2 regions of the Staphylococcus sp. CoH_129_LAB_1 genome follow, and region 1 is predicted to be linked to the other one. Evidence: riboswitches for the same ligand, from Rfam matches in the RefSeq annotation. Region 1 holds a riboswitch; the other holds the start of a gene.
What was found. Region 1 has a riboswitch for FMN ahead of AC2FB1_RS01305 (ECF transporter S component). Riboswitches for the same ligand answer to the same signal wherever they lie in the genome.
Positions count from the first base shown of each region.

Region 1 (12,633 bases):
TGACTCATCCTAGATATCATATTCAAAAAAAATATGTTGCTAAGTTAAAAGGCTATTTAATGAGAGATGAAGTTAAAGCATTAGAACAAGGTATTGAATTAGAGGACGGTTTTACACAACCTGCTCAAGTTAAAATTAAAAATCAAAATAAAGAAAAAAATACTACTCTTGTTGAAATAACTATTAGTGAAGGTAGAAATAGACAGGTCAGACGTATGTTTGAACATTTTAATCATACTGTTGATAAATTAACACGAATTGAGTTTGGAAATCTTAATTTAAAAGGTTTAAATGCAGGAGAAGGTAGAGTATTAACTCCTCATGAGGTGAAAACATTAAGACATATGGCTGAAAATGGTAATTAATTCGAGGTAACTTAAACATCGCTAAATTGTTTTCTCAATTATAATGTGAATTCTTTTATTAATTTATTCATTGTAATATTGAATCATAAATTTTATGACAGAAAAGTAAATTTGTTAAGTAAATTTAATAGAAAGCTTTAATACAGTGAATATGCTATAATCAATAAGGTATAGAGCATGTGTAGGAGGTATATTGTAATGACGAATGAAATATTAATTGTAGACGATGAAGATAGAATCAGAAGATTACTAAAACTTTACTTAGAAAGAGAATCGTTTACTATCCATGAAGCAAGTGATGGTAAGAAAGCATATGAACTTGCTATGGAAAATGACTATGCGTGCATTCTTTTAGATTTAATGTTGCCTGAAATGGACGGTATTGAAATGTCATCCAAATTACGTGAACATAAAGATACACCTATCATTATGCTTACAGCTAAAGGTGAAGAGACAAATCGTGTAGAAGGATTCGAATCAGGTGCAGATGATTATATAGTGAAGCCTTTTTCTCCTCGAGAAGTAGTATTAAGAGTAAAAGCATTACTACGTAGAACCCAAACATCTAAACCAGAGCAACGTGAGCCACATGCAAGAGATGTTATTGAGTTTAATCATCTTACTATTGATAATGATGCACATCGTGTATTAGCGGATCAGCAACAAGTGAATTTAACTCCAAAAGAATATGAGTTATTAATATACTTAGCGAAAACACCTAATAAAGTATTCGATCGCGAACAATTATTAAAAGAAGTTTGGCATTATGAATTTTATGGTGATCTAAGAACTGTAGACACACATGTTAAACGTTTAAGAGAAAAATTAAATCGAGTTTCTGAAGAAGCTGCGCATATGATTCAAACCGTTTGGGGTGTCGGTTACAAATTTGAGGTCAATATAAATGATGAATCGACTAAATAGTGTTGTTATAAAACTGTGGTTAACTATAATATTTATAGTAACGACAGTTTTAATTTTATTAAGTGCAGCATTAATTACATTTATTCAATACTATTACACCCAACAAACAGAAAACGCTATAAGAGAAGATGCTTCACGAATAAGTCATCTTGTTGAAAAAGCTGATAATAAGTCACTTGCTATACAACATAGTCAGGAATTGATTGATGGTACAGGTGGCGTTATTATAATGTCTAATAAAAGTATGTCAGCAGAAAAAACATATAATCCACTTAAAAAAAGAATGTTAAAAGAAATTCAAAACAATGACAACTTCAATAAAGTATTTAATACAGGAAAGTCCGCTACACAAAATGTCACAATAAGTGAAAAAGGATCGTCTCATTCTTATATTCTTTTAGGATATCCAATGCAATCTCAAGATCGTAAGCATGCCAAATTTAGTGGAGTATTTATATATCAAGATTTAAAAACAATAGAAGATACTAATAATGCTATTACAATTATTATTTTAATTACTGCAATTGTATTTTTAATTGTTTCAACAATTTTCGCATTCTTTTTATCTAACCGTATTACTAAGCCACTTAGACAACTCAGTACACAAGCAATTAATGTATCAAATGGAGATTATTCTCAAAAAGCGACAGTAAATACTAAAGATGAAATTGGTGAACTTTCGTATACTTTTAACAATATGAGTTATAAAATTCAAGAACACATTGAAGCTTTATCTACTCAAAAAAATATTCGTGATCGTTTATTTAATTCTATGGTCGAAGGCGTAGTAGGTTTAAATGATAAAAGTGAAATAATTTTATCTAATAAAATGGCAGACCAAATACTACCGACAATCGATACATCTATTTATTCAGAAATTAAAAGTCAAATAAATGATACATTTTGTTCAAAAGGCACAGAATTTAATGAGTATACAATTAACTCTAAATATTACGTATTTATAATGAGCTATATTGATCGTATTCAACAAGATGGTCGTAGTGGTATTGTAATTATCATAAGAGATATGACAAATGAACATAACCTTGATCAAATGAAGAAAGACTTTATCGCTAATGTCTCCCATGAATTACGTACACCGATTTCATTATTACAAGGTTATACTGAATCGATAGTCGATGGCATTGTTACTGAACCTAATGAAATCAAAGAATCACTATCAATAGTATTAGATGAAACGAAAAGACTTAATCGTCTTGTCAACGAACTTTTAAATGTTGCAAGAATGGATGCTGAAGGGTTAACTATCAACAAAGAAGTACAACCTATAATGCCACTGTTACGTAAAATACAACTTAAATATCGACAGCAAGCTCAAGATTTAGAACTAAACATAGATTTATTACCAAATATTAATGAAGATGATTTATGGAATTATGATGCTGATAGAATTGATCAAGTGCTCACAAATTTAATTGATAATGCAACACGTTATACACACCCTGGAGATTCAATTAAGATTACTGCTGATAGAGATAGTCAATATCAAATTTTAAATATAAAAGATACAGGTAGCGGCATTTCTCCTGAACATCTTGATCATGTATTTGATCGGTTTTATAAAGTAGAAGCTTCTAGAACTAGAGGTAAACAAGGTACTGGTTTGGGATTATTTATTTGTAAAATGATTATTCAAGAACATGGTGGAATTATTTCTGTAGAGAGTACTGTGAATGAAGGTACAACCTTTATTATCAAATTACCTAGACCTACTGTAGATAATAAATAATTAATCTTTAATAAAGCTGAAATAAATATTCAAAAGACAATTTAGATTTACTCTCTTCAAAGTTTAAGAAAACTTTGGAGAGTTTTTTTATTTATACTTCTTAAAATGGAATGTCTCATTTCATTTTAAAATAAAAATAGTCGATTAAACGGATGCTAATGGTTATCATCTTTATAAATAAACAAAGATATTGCAATGAAATATTTATTCATGTAATATTAATTTTAAATGATAAATTCGTAATTCATCTTCGGGGTAGGGTGTAATTCCCAACCGGCAGTAATTTAAGCCTGCGACCCGCTTCAATAGAAGTGGCTGATTCAGTGGAAATCTGAAGCCGACAGTAAAGTCTGGAGGGGAGAAGATGGAGGTTTTGTTGTGCAAAAGTATCCTCCAATTCTTAGTAAGATGAATGGAAGGAGAAAATTGAATATGCAACAAAATAAACGTTTAATTACCATAAGTATGTTGAGTGCAATTGCATTTATATTAACATTTTTAAAATTCCCATTACCGTTTTTACCTCCATACTTAACATTAGATTTTAGTGATGTACCGACTTTATTAGCTACTTTTATTTTTGGGCCCGTATCAGGTCTTCTTGTAGCATTAATTAAAAATATATTAAATTTCTTATTTAATATTGGTGATCCTGTTGGCCCAGTGGCAAACTTTTTAGCTGGAGCTAGTTTTTTACTAATAGCCTATTATGTTAGTCATCGTAAACAAAGTTCATCTCGTCATTCCTTAATTATCGGATTAGTTGCTGGCACTATTACTATGACTATAGTTTTAAGTATTTTAAATTATTTTGTCTTACTACCTTTATATGGCATGATATTTAACCTTGGCGACGTATTTAATAATTTAAAAGTAATCGTTTTATCTGGTATTATTCCTTTTAATATTATTAAAGGATGTGTAATTTCCATTATCTTTATTTTGCTATATCGACGTTTAAAAAAAGTATTGAAATAAAATTAAAACCTCCGCTACCTTCTTAATAGGATTTGTCGGAGGTTTTATATTATAATTGTGTTAATACAATTTTATTTACGAGTTTATTCAAACTTTAAGGCATCCCCGTCAAAAGGTTCTTCTTCAATTTTAATTGAATCAGTTGGACAACCTTCAAGAGCATCTTCCATATCTTCATATAATTCTTCTGGTACTTCTGCAGTACCTTGATTATCGTCAAGGATTACGAAAGCAATACCTTCGTCATCATAATCGTAAATATCTGGTGCAGCAGCGCCACAAGCACCACAAGCAATGCATGTATCCATATCAACGATTGTGTACTTTGCCATTTTATTCGCCTCCTTTGATAAAAATGCTACACTAGTTATAATAAATAAATTTATTATATTCTAGATAAAAAGTTCTATAAAAGAGGAGTTCACTCATGCAAGAAATGATTAGTTATGTTAAACATCACTCATTCAATTATAAAACTAATAAAAGTATATATAATATTTTAAGTGGAAAAAAGTCACATCAAACGTTTTTTGATGCGAGCTCTCAACAACTTTTATCATTATATCATAGTTTACCTAAATTAAAATATCAGACATTTGAACGACTTTTGAATAAAAATGATATAGAAAAATTAAATATTAAGATTCATCCTCGTTTTACTTATGACAGTTTAAACAATACTTTTAAATGTATTCAATTATTAATTCAGACAATTTCTCAATATCTTCATCACCAACTTAACTTTGTACCAATAAATCAACAAGTTTTTATTCAAAATAGAGTGAAAAAAATTTATAGTCATATTCTTGAAAATGATTTAGTAAAGGATTTTGAAAAAGAAGTGACTGATTTATTTCAAGCAATCAGTTTAAATAATGATAGTAAGTGTTACCTTCATTATTATCTACAAGGTTATGATGAACCTATGTATACAAGACAACAGGTGAGTTTGATAGAGAATATTTCCATTGCAAAATTATATACTTTAGAACTTAATAATTTAGTCACATTGGGAAGTGAAATTGAAGATAAACAACGTTATCCTATATTATCTAAATGTATTATTCTTTCATCATTATTAAATAAAACATCTATTACACAACAATATCTTCATCAAGGTCTAAGTTTGAATGAAATCGCAATTGCACAAAATGTTAAACTCAATACAATAGAAGATCATATATTAGAATTATTTATTAAAGGTTATGAAAAAAATTACGAAAATTATGTAGATAAAAAAGATATGTTTCAATTTACTAACTACTATGTAGAACATAAAGGAGAAAGATTAAAAGTATATAAAAAAGAATTTGATAATTTGTCATACTTTGAAATTAAACTAATGATTGTTGGAATAGAAAGAGGTGAAATAAATGTTAGAAGACAATCTTAAACAATGGTTTGGATATGAAACTTTCCATCCAGGTCAGAAAGAAGTTATAGAGAGTGTGTTACAAGGCGAGCATACACTCGGGGTTTTGCCAACAGGTAGTGGAAAAAGCCTATGCTATCAATTTCCAACCTATATTCAAAAAAAACCTACTCTCATTATTTCACCATTAATTTCTTTAATGGATGACCAAGTGATGCAACTTAAATCACAGGGTGAACGTAAAGTCATATGTATTCATTCAGGTATGGATGAACAAGAAAGAAAAGAAAATATCAATTTATTAAACCAAAGTCGTTTTATATTTTTAAGTCCCGAATTTATTCTTCAATCTCACCATTTCAATTTAATTAAAAATATACCATTTGGTTTAGTTGTTTTAGATGAAGCACATTGTTTATCAGAGTGGGGTTATGATTTTAGGCCACATTATGCACTTATTGGTCAAATCACGCATCATTTTAAATCTGCGACTATCTTAGCATTAACCGCTACTGCACCTCCACATTTAACAAGTGATTTAGAACATATTTTAAAAGTTAAATTAAACACTATACAAACTACTATGAATCGTGAAAACATTTCATTATCACATTTTAATTTTAATAATGACGACGAAAAAATAAAATGGTTATTGGAATTCATTGAATCTTCAGGCCCTACAATTATTTATGTGTCATCTAAGAAGATATGCTTACAACTCGCAAAACTCATTTATCAGCATGGATATTTAACTGGTATTTATCACGGAGATTTATCTTATCAAGAACGTCAAACTGTTCAAAATCAATTTATTAATAACTTTATTCCAGTTATTGTAGCTACTAGTGCTTTTGGAATGGGCGTTAATAAAAAAGACATTCGTACAGTAATTCATTTTCATTTATCATCTAGTCCTTCAAATTATTTACAAGAAATTGGAAGAGCTGGAAGAGATGGAGAAAAAAGCCAAGCGATTAGTCTATATCAACCAGACGATGCTTACATTCTAGAGACATTGTTATTTAGTGATGCTATCATAACAGAAGATGTAGAAGCTTTTGAGTTAGGTGTATTCCTTCCACCCAACAAAGAAGAAATTTTGACAATATTACATCAAAATTATTCATTTAAGGATTTGAAACATATTTTTAACACATCATTTGTACGTAAACAAGCTGGTTTTCAAAGAATAATAGGTTATACTCATATAGATCAATGTAGAAGAAAATTTTTACTTGAGTTTTTTGGAGAATATCCTAAACAACCTAATGAATGTTGTGACAATGATTCAGATTTAAGTAAAATTGAGTGTTACAACAGAAAAAAAGTTAAACGACCATTTAATTTCAATGAAAAAATCAAAAATTTATTTAGAGTTTAGTGACTATACTTTACTAAAATATTTTATACAGGATATAATTAAATTATAAAATGATTTATAAGAAATTTAAAAAACGATACATATTTATGCATTACTTGGGTATAAATAATGTAACGATTAAAATAAGAAAAAGAGAGGATGTTGACTGTGTCTAGAGATAATTTTAAGGATGATTTTGAAAAAAACCGACAATCGATAGATTCAGACGATCAATTCGATCGTTTAAATAATGAAACCAATGATGAAATAGACAATCTTAACAATGAAACTGATCAACAGTTTCCACCAAGAAATGCACAAAGACGACAAAGAAGAAGAAACCAATCTTCTAGTCGTAACAAGAAATTTAATGATCAAGTTAATGATTATGAAGAAGGCTCATTAGATGATCGTTATGACGAAGATACATTTGAAAAAGTACATAAAGACAATGATCGTGATTTCCAAACTCAATCAAGTCATGGTTATGACGATAAGCATATTAATGATGATAAAATGAATAGTGACCATCGTCGTCATCGTGATTTTGATCAAGATGAGGATGGACATCAAGATCATCATTCAAAAATTGGAAAAAATGCAACGATAGCTGGGGGGGCTACTGCTGCAGGAGCTGTTGGAGCAAAAGCATCACGTAATAAAAAACATAAAAATAATCGTAAGAAAAATGATTATCCTAATGATGACGTGCATCGTCATGATAATGAAAATTATAAGGATAGCGAAAATAGAAGTGTTCAACGTGACAATGGGCATGACGAACATAATGATGAACTAGATAATAAGCAAAATAGAAAAAAAGGAAATAAAGGTAAAAAAGCTGCTGCAATTGGTGCTGGTGCTGCTGGAGTAGGTGCTGCTGGTGCTGCCGCTTCTAAACATAAACATCATGATGAACATAACAATTTAAACGATCATAATGGTGACAAGCATAATCATGAAGATAACCATCATGATTATGAAGAGAATGATGGTTTCCAAGCTCATGATGGAAAGAAAAAACGTGGTTTAATGGGAATTTTACTTCCACTAATAGCTTTATTACTTATTTTAGCTGCTTTAGCTATTTTTATTGGCATGTATCTAAATAATGATGACAAAGATAAAAACAGTAGCACTACAGATAATAAAACAGAACAAACTGCAAACACAGATAAATCTAAAGACAAAGCTACAGATGAAAAAGATAAATCAAATGAATCAGCAGCAACAAAAGAAGATAAATCGAGTGAATCAGCAGCAACAAAAGAAGATAAATCGAGTGAATCAGCAGCAACAAAAGAAGATAAATCGAGTGAATCAGATAATAGTGCTAAAAATGATAGTAATGAGTCAAATGGATCATCTACTTCAGAAAATAACACTTCAGACCAAAATTCTACTGAAAGCGCAACATCTGAAAATGTTAACAATAAATCTAATATAGATAACAATTCATCAAGTTCAGACAATAACTCAGATTCTCAATCAACTCAAAATAGCACACAATCAAGTAATAGTGCTGGTCAACAAACTCACGTAGTATCTGGTAATGACAATTTATACCGTATTGCAATTCAATACTACGGTGAAGGTACAATTGAAAATGTAAATAAATTAAAACGTGCTAATGGTTTAACTAGTAACAATATTGTAAATGGACAAAAATTAGTTATTCCTCAATAATAGTTGAATTTATAAATAAAGGTACACCTAAAAAGGTGTATCTTTTTTGTTTACTTAAAGATAACTAAATAAAAACGTAAATATTTTTATTTAGAAATATATCCTTAAACTGATATAATATGAAAGTGATTAAAGGAGGCCATTAAATATGCAAACAATTGAAAGTATTATTATTGGTGGAGGCCCATGTGGTTTAAGTGCAGCAATTGAACAGAAGAAAAAAGGCATAGACACCTTAGTTATTGAAAAAGGTAATATTGTAGATGCAATTTATCATTATCCTACGCATCAAACTTTTTTCTCATCCAGTGATAAATTAAGTATTGGAGATGTACCATTTATTGTTGAGGAAAGTAAACCTCGTCGTAATCAAGCACTTGTCTATTATAGAGAAGTAGTAAAATTCCACAATTTGAATATACATCCTTTTGAAGAAGTATTAACAGTTAAAAAAATTGGAAATAAATTTACAATCACAACAACAAAAGACGTTTATGAATGTAAATTTTTAACAGTTGCAACTGGTTATTACGGTCAACATAATACTTTAGATGTCAAAGGTGCAGATTTATCTAAGGTTAAACACTACTTTAAAGAAGCACATCCATATTTTAATCAAGATGTGGTAGTTATTGGAGGCAAGAACTCTGCAGTAGATGCCGCATTAGAATTGGAAAAAGCTGGAGCAAATGTAACTGTATTATATCGCGGAGATCGGTATTCAGCAGCAATTAAACCTTGGATTTTACCGAATTTTGAATCTTTAGTTAACCATGAAAAAATCGACATGGAATTTGATGCAAATGTTACTGAAATCACTCAACAATCAGTAACTTATGAAAAAAATGGTGTATCTGTAACGATTCCAAATGACTTTATTTTTGCAATGATTGGTTATCATCCAGATTATGAGTTTTTACAATCTATTGGTATAGAGATTCATACTAATGAATTTGGAACAGCTCCAATTTACAATAAAGAAACGTATGAAACAAACGTAGAAAATTGTTATATTGCTGGTGTTATAGCAGCTGGTAATGATAATAATTCTATTTTCATTGAAAATGGTAAATATCACGGTGGTATTATTGCTCAAAGTATTTTAAGAAAAAAACAAACTCCATTAGAAAGTTAAACTTCATTTATTTCAATAAAAATAGCCTAAGACATAATGAAAGTTGTCTTAGGCTATTTTTATATGTTGACAGTCGATGGCTAAATTAAAAATAGTTTTGTATCTAGGTTTTTCAATACTAGTACCGTGATTTCAATATTGAGAAACTTTTATAAACAAAGTCTATGTCAAAAGTAGTTTGTGATTCGTAACTAGAATAGGACAATAGATTTAAACTAAATTCTATCCGATTCTCTATTTAAGCTTCAAAGTATTCTTTCAATTCTTTGTGATTCATATGATTACTTAAACCAATTAAAAGTTTTAATCTTGCCTTAGGACCATTTAATCCGTTTGAAAAAATAAGACCCTCTTCAGCTAATCGGAATCCTCCACCTTCATAATCATAAATTGGACTTACAATGCCATTAAATGAGCGAGATACAAGTACGATAGGAATCTCCTTTTGTATACATAGTTTAATACCTTTTAAACAACTTGGAGGTAAATTACCTTGACCTAACGCTTCAATAATAATACCTTGAACATTATGTTGAGCGTAAAATTCTAAAACTTCATCAGTCATTCCCATATACGCTTTGATTAAAGGCACATTTAGATTTTCATCTATTCTTGGAAATACTTTTTGTCTGTATGGAAAGTTATAAAATTGAACACGCTCTTTAGTTAAAATACCTAAAGGACCTTGATTAGGACTTTGAAATGTATTGATATTCGAAGTATGTGTTTTAGTAACATTTCTCGCAGTATGTATTTCGTCATTAAATACGACCATCACGCCTTTATCAGAAGCATCTGCTGATGTTGCAACTCTAATTGCTGAAATAAAGTTATATAGTCCATCTGAGCCGATTTCGTTTGATGAACGCATTGCACCTGTTATAACGATAGGTTGACTTATATCTATTGTTAAATCAAGCAAAAAAGCAGTCTCTTCTAATGTATCTGTTCCATGTGTAATAACACATCCATCATAATGATTTTTAGAAAATTCTTTAATAATAATGTCTTTTAACTTTATAACATGAGAAAGTGTGATGTGTGGTGATGGAACATTAAAGGGGCTAATTTCTTCTACACTTGCATATTGACCTATAATGGTTTTATGCAATGAAATAGGATTGATATCATTCGTAACAACTTGATTTAGTTGATTTTGTGACATACTAATTGTTCCACCTGTATGAATAACAAGTATCTGTTTCATTAAACTCCTCCTATTTTTAAAATACATATTTATGATAAAATAATACAGATAAAACAACAAGAAAGGAAAATTTTATGAAGTCAATTAATATTGCATTAGATGGTCCTGCTGCTGCTGGGAAAAGTACAATTGCAAGACAAGTAGCTAGTAAATTATCAATGATTTATGTCGATACAGGTGCAATGTATCGTGCAATAACGTATAAATTTTTAAAGCAAGGTGCTCCTGAAGATTTTCAAAACTTAATTAACCATACTACTTTAGAATTAACTTACAATCCATCAAAAGGACAACGAATTATTTTAGACGAAGAAGATGTGACAGACTATCTAAGAGAAAATGATGTCACGAAGCATGTTTCATATGTTGCATCAAAAGAACCTGTACGCACTTATGCTGTAAAAAAACAAAAAGAATTAGCAATGAAAAAAGGAATTGTTATGGATGGTAGAGATATTGGTACCGTAGTTCTTCCAGATGCTGAGTTAAAAGTATATATGATTGCTTCTGTAGACGAAAGAGCTGAAAGAAGACAAAAAGAAAATGAATTACGTGGGATTCCTTCAACTTTAAGTCAATTAAAAAAAGAGATTGAAGAAAGAGATCACTACGATATGAATCGTGATATTTCACCTTTAAGAAAAGCTGAAGATGCTATAACAATAGATACTACGAGTAAAACTATAGAAGAAGTAACAGAAGAAATATTAAAATTAGTAGGTAACCTATGATTTTGTATATAGCTATTTAATTTAATTCGTCAAAATATCAAAGTATAAGCGAATTATTTTAAATAGCTATTTTAGTTATATATAATTAATTAAGGAAATATAAACAATAAATTTTCTTAGTCTTATATTCAATCATAAGTCTCGATTTTTATTGATATTAATAAATATATTTTTCTATTGCTTAATATTAAATATTTTTAAAAAATGATATTTTTTTTAAAAACTTATGAAACTAAAGGGGTATTTCTTGACAATTCCCCGCGTTTATAAGATGTTATAATTATGTAGTGTATAAGGAGGCAAACATGATGACTGAAGAATTCAATGAATCAATGATTAATGATATTAAAGAAGGTGACAAAGTCACTGGAAAAGTTCAACAAGTTGAAGATAAACAAGTAGTAGTTCATATTGATGGGGCTAAATATAATGGAATTATTCCAATTAGCCAACTTTCAACTCACCACATTGAAAATCCAAGTGAGATTGTTTCAGAAGGTGATGAAATTGAAGCATATGTAACTAAAATTGAAATTGACGAAGAAAATGAATCAGGTGCTTACATTTTATCAAAACGTCAAATTGAAACTGAAAAATCATATGAATTTTTACAAGAAAAACTTGATAATGACGAAGTAATCGAGGCTAAAGTTACCGAAGTAGTTAAAGGTGGTTTAGTTGTGGATGTGGGCCAAAGAGGATTCGTTCCTGCGTCACTCATTTCAACTGATTTCATTGAAGATTTCTCTGTATTTGAAGGACAAACAGTTCGTCTTAAAGTAGAAGAATTAGATCCTGAAAATAATAGAGTCATTTTAAGCCGTAAAGCAGTTGAACAAGCTGAAAATGATGTTAAAAAAGCATCGTTATTAGACTCATTAAATGAAGGAGACGTTATCAAAGGCACAGTTGCTCGTCTTACAAACTTTGGTGCTTTTGTAGATATCGGTGGCGTTGATGGATTAGTTCACGTATCAGAATTATCACATGAGCATGTTCAATCTCCTGAAGACGTGGTAAGTGTAGGACAAGAAGTTGATGTTAAAGTTAAGTCTGTTGAAAAAGATTCTGAGCGTATTTCTTTATCTATTAAAGATACTTTACCAACTCCATTTGAAAATATTA
Region 1 covers NZ_JBXWKZ010000002.1:90,099-102,731, reverse strand. The annotation lists gene AC2FB1_RS01320 (pseudouridine synthase) at 1-365, shown strand, start outside; gene AC2FB1_RS01315 (response regulator) at 564-1,289, shown strand; gene AC2FB1_RS01310 (ATP-binding protein) at 1,273-3,039, shown strand; FMN riboswitch at 3,282-3,409, shown strand; gene AC2FB1_RS01305 (ECF transporter S component) at 3,472-4,017, shown strand; gene AC2FB1_RS01300 (ferredoxin) at 4,101-4,349, opposite strand; gene AC2FB1_RS01295 (helix-turn-helix domain-containing protein) at 4,445-5,410, shown strand; gene AC2FB1_RS01290 (RecQ family ATP-dependent DNA helicase) at 5,391-6,770, shown strand; gene AC2FB1_RS01285 (LysM peptidoglycan-binding domain-containing protein) at 6,918-8,435, shown strand; gene ypdA (bacillithiol disulfide reductase YpdA) at 8,584-9,570, shown strand; gene AC2FB1_RS01275 (asparaginase) at 9,809-10,777, opposite strand; gene cmk ((d)CMP kinase) at 10,852-11,508, shown strand; gene rpsA (30S ribosomal protein S1) at 11,817-12,633, shown strand, end outside.

Region 2 (5,270 bases), on a different contig from region 1:
AAAAGTCGATGTCTACGATAACGAATTTAATATGGGGCAGGGCGTTCCTTTTCAAAATGATAGTAGTCAATTATTAATTAACTTACCTACTAAAAATATGAGTTTAAATTTAGATGATGATGAAGAATTTTGGAAATGGTATCAAACACAATCTGATTTTAAGGTTAAAGATCCAAAGTATTTACCCAGATTTGTTTTTGGCCATTATATGAAATCTTACTTATCACATTATGAAAAATTATATGACAATCTCACAGTCATTAAACAACCAGTTCAAGAAGTCTTTATTAATTCAAATATAGATGAAACCACTCTGAAATATTATGTCTGTACTAATAAAGATATGAATAATTGTCGAGTATACGATTACATATTCTTAACTATAGGTACTTTGTCATATCATGACCCTTATAATTTAAAAGGCATAAAAGGTTATATTCAGACTCCTTACCCTACATACAATACATTAGATGATGTACAAGAATCTGATGATATAGCTATTATTGGTACGGGATTAGCCAGTTTAGATGTAGTACGTTATGTAGCTTTTCATCATCCTAAACTACCAATTACGATGACCAGTCGTTCTGCTCAATTCCCTAGTGTAAGAGGTAATATGAAAAAAATAGAATTTAAGTATTTAACTAAATCTAAATTTAACGATATTAAAGATAAACATTTTGGGAATGTACCATTAGAGAAAGCATTTAATCTTTTTAAAAAAGAATGTGATTTAAATCGTATTGACTTACAAAAATTGGTTCACCGTCGAACAGGAGATACTATTAAAGATTTAAATTATGATTTAGAACATCGAGATGAGATAGGTACTTTCCAAACATTAATAGAGAATGTCAAAGAAAACTTAAATTGGATTTGGAATAGCTTTAGTCGTCAAGATCAAGTCGAATTTGATAAACGTTTCACTAAGATCATCCAACTTAACTCAAATCCTATGCCCCCACGAACTGCGAAACTTATTATACAATTAATAGAAGATGGTTCATTAGTGGTTAGAAAAGATTTAGAAGATGTGAAATATAAAGATGGCATATTTAATTTAAAATTTAAAAATGACGAACAATGGTATCCACATCATATTATTATTAATGCAACAGGTTCCAAAACACATTTGGAAGATTTAGACGAAGATGACCAATTTATTTTAAATCTTCAAAATCGACAAATTATTCAATCCCATCCGATGGGTGGAATTCAAATTATACCCGAAACGAACCAGGTGATTAGTCCTAGGTATGGTACTTTAAATAATGTGATTGCTATTGGACAAATCACTAATGGAGTAAACAAATTACGTAATGGAGTAAAAATGATTGTCAATCAAGCAGTGAGCGCGGTTGATTACTTATATAAAATTCAAAATGAATTTGATCATACGTCATAATGATTTACACAATAATGAATAAATATCACTTTAAGAATTAAATTTAAAAATTTAATTGAAATTCTTTATTTGTAATTTTCTAAAAATAAATGTAATATGATAGATGTAGTATTAAACTACGATGACTCAAATTTAATCATAATTTCATACGTATTCTTTCGGGGCAGGGTGTAATTCCCAACCGGCAGTGATAAAGCCTGCGACCCACTTAATTAAAGTTTATTAAGTGGCTGATCTAGTGAGACTCTAGAGCCGACAGTAAAAGTCTGGATGGGAGAAAGAATCAACACATCATTAATGAATGGTGTATAAGCATGCACAATTTAAAAATTGTAGTACGCTTATTTAAGTATATATACATGCCCTATGCCTGTGAAACAGGTATAGGGTTTTTTTTAGAGGTGATAATTTGAGTGAATTTATGAAATACGCAATTCAATTAGCACAAATGGTAGAAGGACAAACCGGAATTAATCCTCCTGTTGGCTCAGTTGTTGTAAAAGATGGGCGTATTGTGGGTCTTGGTGCACATTTAAAGCAAGGAGAGAAACATGCAGAAGTTCAGGCTTTAGACATGGCACAAGACAAAGCAAAGGGCGGCACAATTTATATTTCTCTTGAACCCTGTACACATTATGGGTCAACACCACCTTGTGTGAATAAAATTATTGAACATGGACTTAGTAAAGTGATTTACGCTGTAAAAGATACGACGTTGCCTTCTGAGGGAGATGTCATTCTTGCAAAGGCAGGTATTGAAGTTGAATATCAATATTCAGAAGAAGCTTTTGCTTTGTATGAAGAATTTTTTAAAGCTAAACAACGTCAAATACCTGAAATTACAGTTAAAATATCGACTTCATTAGATGGTAAACAAGCGACTGATAGTGGACAAAGCCAGTGGATTACGAATAAAGCAGTTAAACAAGATGTGTATCATTTAAGACATACTCATGATGCAGTATTGACTGGTAATAAAACAATTGAAGCGGACAATCCACAATATACAACACGTATTCAAGATGGTAAACATCCAATAAGAATTATATTATCTAAGCGAGGTCAAATTGATTTTTCAAAACAGATATTTCACGATCAGGATAGTGAAATTTGGATTTACACTGAAAATCACGAACTAAAAAGTCCAAGGCATCATATAAAAATAATATATTTAGAAGAATGTAATTTAAAATCTATTTTAACTGATATGTATCAAAGAGGTGTTGGCAAATTATTAGTAGAAGCTGGACCTCATATAACTTCAGAATTTCTCCAATCTAATTATTTAGACAATCTTATTATTTATTATGCCCCGAAAATAATAGGCGGTATTGGAAAAAATCAATTTTATCAAACTGATAATGTTATTGATTTAGATGATGCGCCACAATTTGAAGTGATTTCTACCGAGTCTATTCAACAAAATATTAAAATGACATTGCGAAAGAAGTGATGATAAATGTTTACAGGTATCGTTGAAGAAATAGGTACTGTAAAGAACATTCGCACACAACAATCTGTAAGGACATTAGATATTTCATGTCAAAAAATTACAGAAGATATGCATATTGGTGATTCTATAAGTGTAAATGGTGCATGTTTAACAGTTATTGATTTTAAACAAAACCAATTTTCTGTCCAAGTGATTAAAGGAACTGAAAATAAAACATATTTAGCTAATATTAATGAAAATGATGAAGTCAATCTTGAGCGAGCTATGTCTGGAAGTGGACGTTTCGGAGGACATTTCGTATTAGGTCATGTAGATGCAAAAGGAACAATTATAAATATAAATGAAACGCCGAATTCACGTATTGTATCTATTAAAGCGTCTGACTCGGTAATCAAACAAATGGTTAAGCAAGGTTCTATCACTGTGGATGGTGTAAGTTTAACAATTTTTGATTTGCATCAACATAGTTTTGATATCCATCTTATTCCCGAAACAAGACGTTCAACGATTCTTTCTAATAAAAAGATGGGCGATGAGGTTCATCTTGAAACAGATGTATTGTTTAAATATGTTGAAAGTATTGTCGGTAAAAATAAATCTGATTTATCAGTTGATAAATTAAAAGCATATGGATTTTAGGAGGGGCTTAAATGAAATTCGATAGCATTGAAGAAGCTTTAGAAGCTTTAAGAAATGGCGATAGCATAATTGTAGTAGATGACGAAAATCGCGAAAATGAAGGTGACTTAATAGCAATCACTCAATGGATGAAAGATGATACCATTAACTATATGGCCAAAGAAGCGCGTGGATTAATTTGTGCTCCTATAAGTTCACAGATTGCTGAACATCTAAATCTTAAACATATGGTTGAAGGTAATACAGATGAATATGGTACAAATTTTACTGTAAGTATCGATCATATTTCTACTACTACAGGAATTAGCGCATTTGATCGTACTGCCACAGCTAAAGCGTTAATTAATCCTGGTTCTAAACCGGAAAGTTTCCATAGACCAGGACATTTATTTCCTTTAGTAGCTAAAGATAAAGGTGTATTAGTTAGACCAGGACATACAGAAGCTGCTGTAGATTTAGCTAAATTAACTGGTGCTGCACCTGCTGGGGTTATTTGTGAGATTATGAATGACGATGGTACAATGGCAAAAGGTAATGAATTACAGCAATTTAAAGAACGCCATCAATTAAAAATGATTACAATTGAAAGTTTAATTGATTATCGTCGTAAACAAGAAAATGAAGATATTGAACTTAAAGCAACTGTAAAAATGCCAACTGATATTGGCGATTTTAAAATGTATGGTTTTCAATCTCAATATACGCATGAAGATATTGTTGTACTTGGTAAAGGAGAACCACGGGCAACTGAAAATGTAAGACTACATTCAGCTTGTTTAACAGGTGATATCTTCCATAGCCAACGATGTGATTGTGGTGCTCAATTAGAAACAGCAATGAGATATATAAATGAGCATGGTGGACTAATAATATATTTACCGCAAGAGGGTAGAGGTATTGGTTTAATTAATAAACTAAAAGCTTACGAGTTAATTGAGCAAGGACATGATACTGTCACTGCAAACTTAGCATTAGGTTTCGATGAAGACTTAAGAGATTATCACATAGCTGCTCAAATTCTTAAATATTTTAATGTTCAACAAGTTAATTTACTAAGTAACAATCCTAAGAAATTTGAAAGCTTAGAAGATTATGGTATAAAAGTTGCAGATCGTACGGAAATTATTGTGCCAGAAACGGAATATAATCATCATTATATGGAAACAAAAAAATTAAAAATGGGACATCTTATTTAGGAGGAATTTAGAATGAATTTTGAAGGAAGATTAGTCGGTACAGATTTAAAAGTTGCAATAGTAGTGAGCAGATTTAATGATTTTATTACTAATCGTTTATTAGATGGAGCTAAAGATACATTAGTAAGACATGGGGTAGAAGAGGGCAACATTGATGTTGCATATGTACCAGGTGCATTTGAAATTCCACTTGTTGCTAAAAAATTAGCACAAAAAAATGATTACGATGCAGTGATTACTTTAGGCTGTGTCATTAGAGGTGCAACATCGCATTATGACTATGTTTGTAATGAAGTGGCTAAAGGCGTATCAAAAGCAAATGATGCTACAAATACACCGGTTATTTTTGGTGTTTTAACAACTGAAAGTATTGAACAAGCAGTTGAAAGAGCAGGTACAAAAGCAGGTAATAAAGGTGCAGAGGCAGCAGTAAGTGCAATTGAAATGGCCAATTTACTAAAACAATTTTAATTAATATAAAAAAGTCTGGGACATCATTAGGCACTTGAACCCTTAAAATGGGAACTTAATAAAAACACTATGTTCTAGGCTGCTAATTCTCTGTATTTTACAGGGG
Region 2 covers NZ_JBXWKZ010000051.1:7-5,276, reverse strand. The annotation lists gene AC2FB1_RS10890 (FAD/NAD(P)-binding protein) at 1-1,405, shown strand, start outside; FMN riboswitch at 1,556-1,691, shown strand; gene ribD (bifunctional diaminohydroxyphosphoribosylaminopyrimidine deaminase/5-amino-6-(5-phosphoribosylamino)uracil reductase RibD) at 1,815-2,858, shown strand; gene ribE (riboflavin synthase) at 2,865-3,497, shown strand; gene ribB (3,4-dihydroxy-2-butanone-4-phosphate synthase) at 3,509-4,693, shown strand; gene ribH (6,7-dimethyl-8-ribityllumazine synthase) at 4,706-5,164, shown strand.
Region 2: it holds a riboswitch for FMN, as region 1 does, so the genes downstream of both, ribD (bifunctional diaminohydroxyphosphoribosylaminopyrimidine deaminase/5-amino-6-(5-phosphoribosylamino)uracil reductase RibD) here and AC2FB1_RS01305 (ECF transporter S component) in region 1, are expected to answer to the same signal.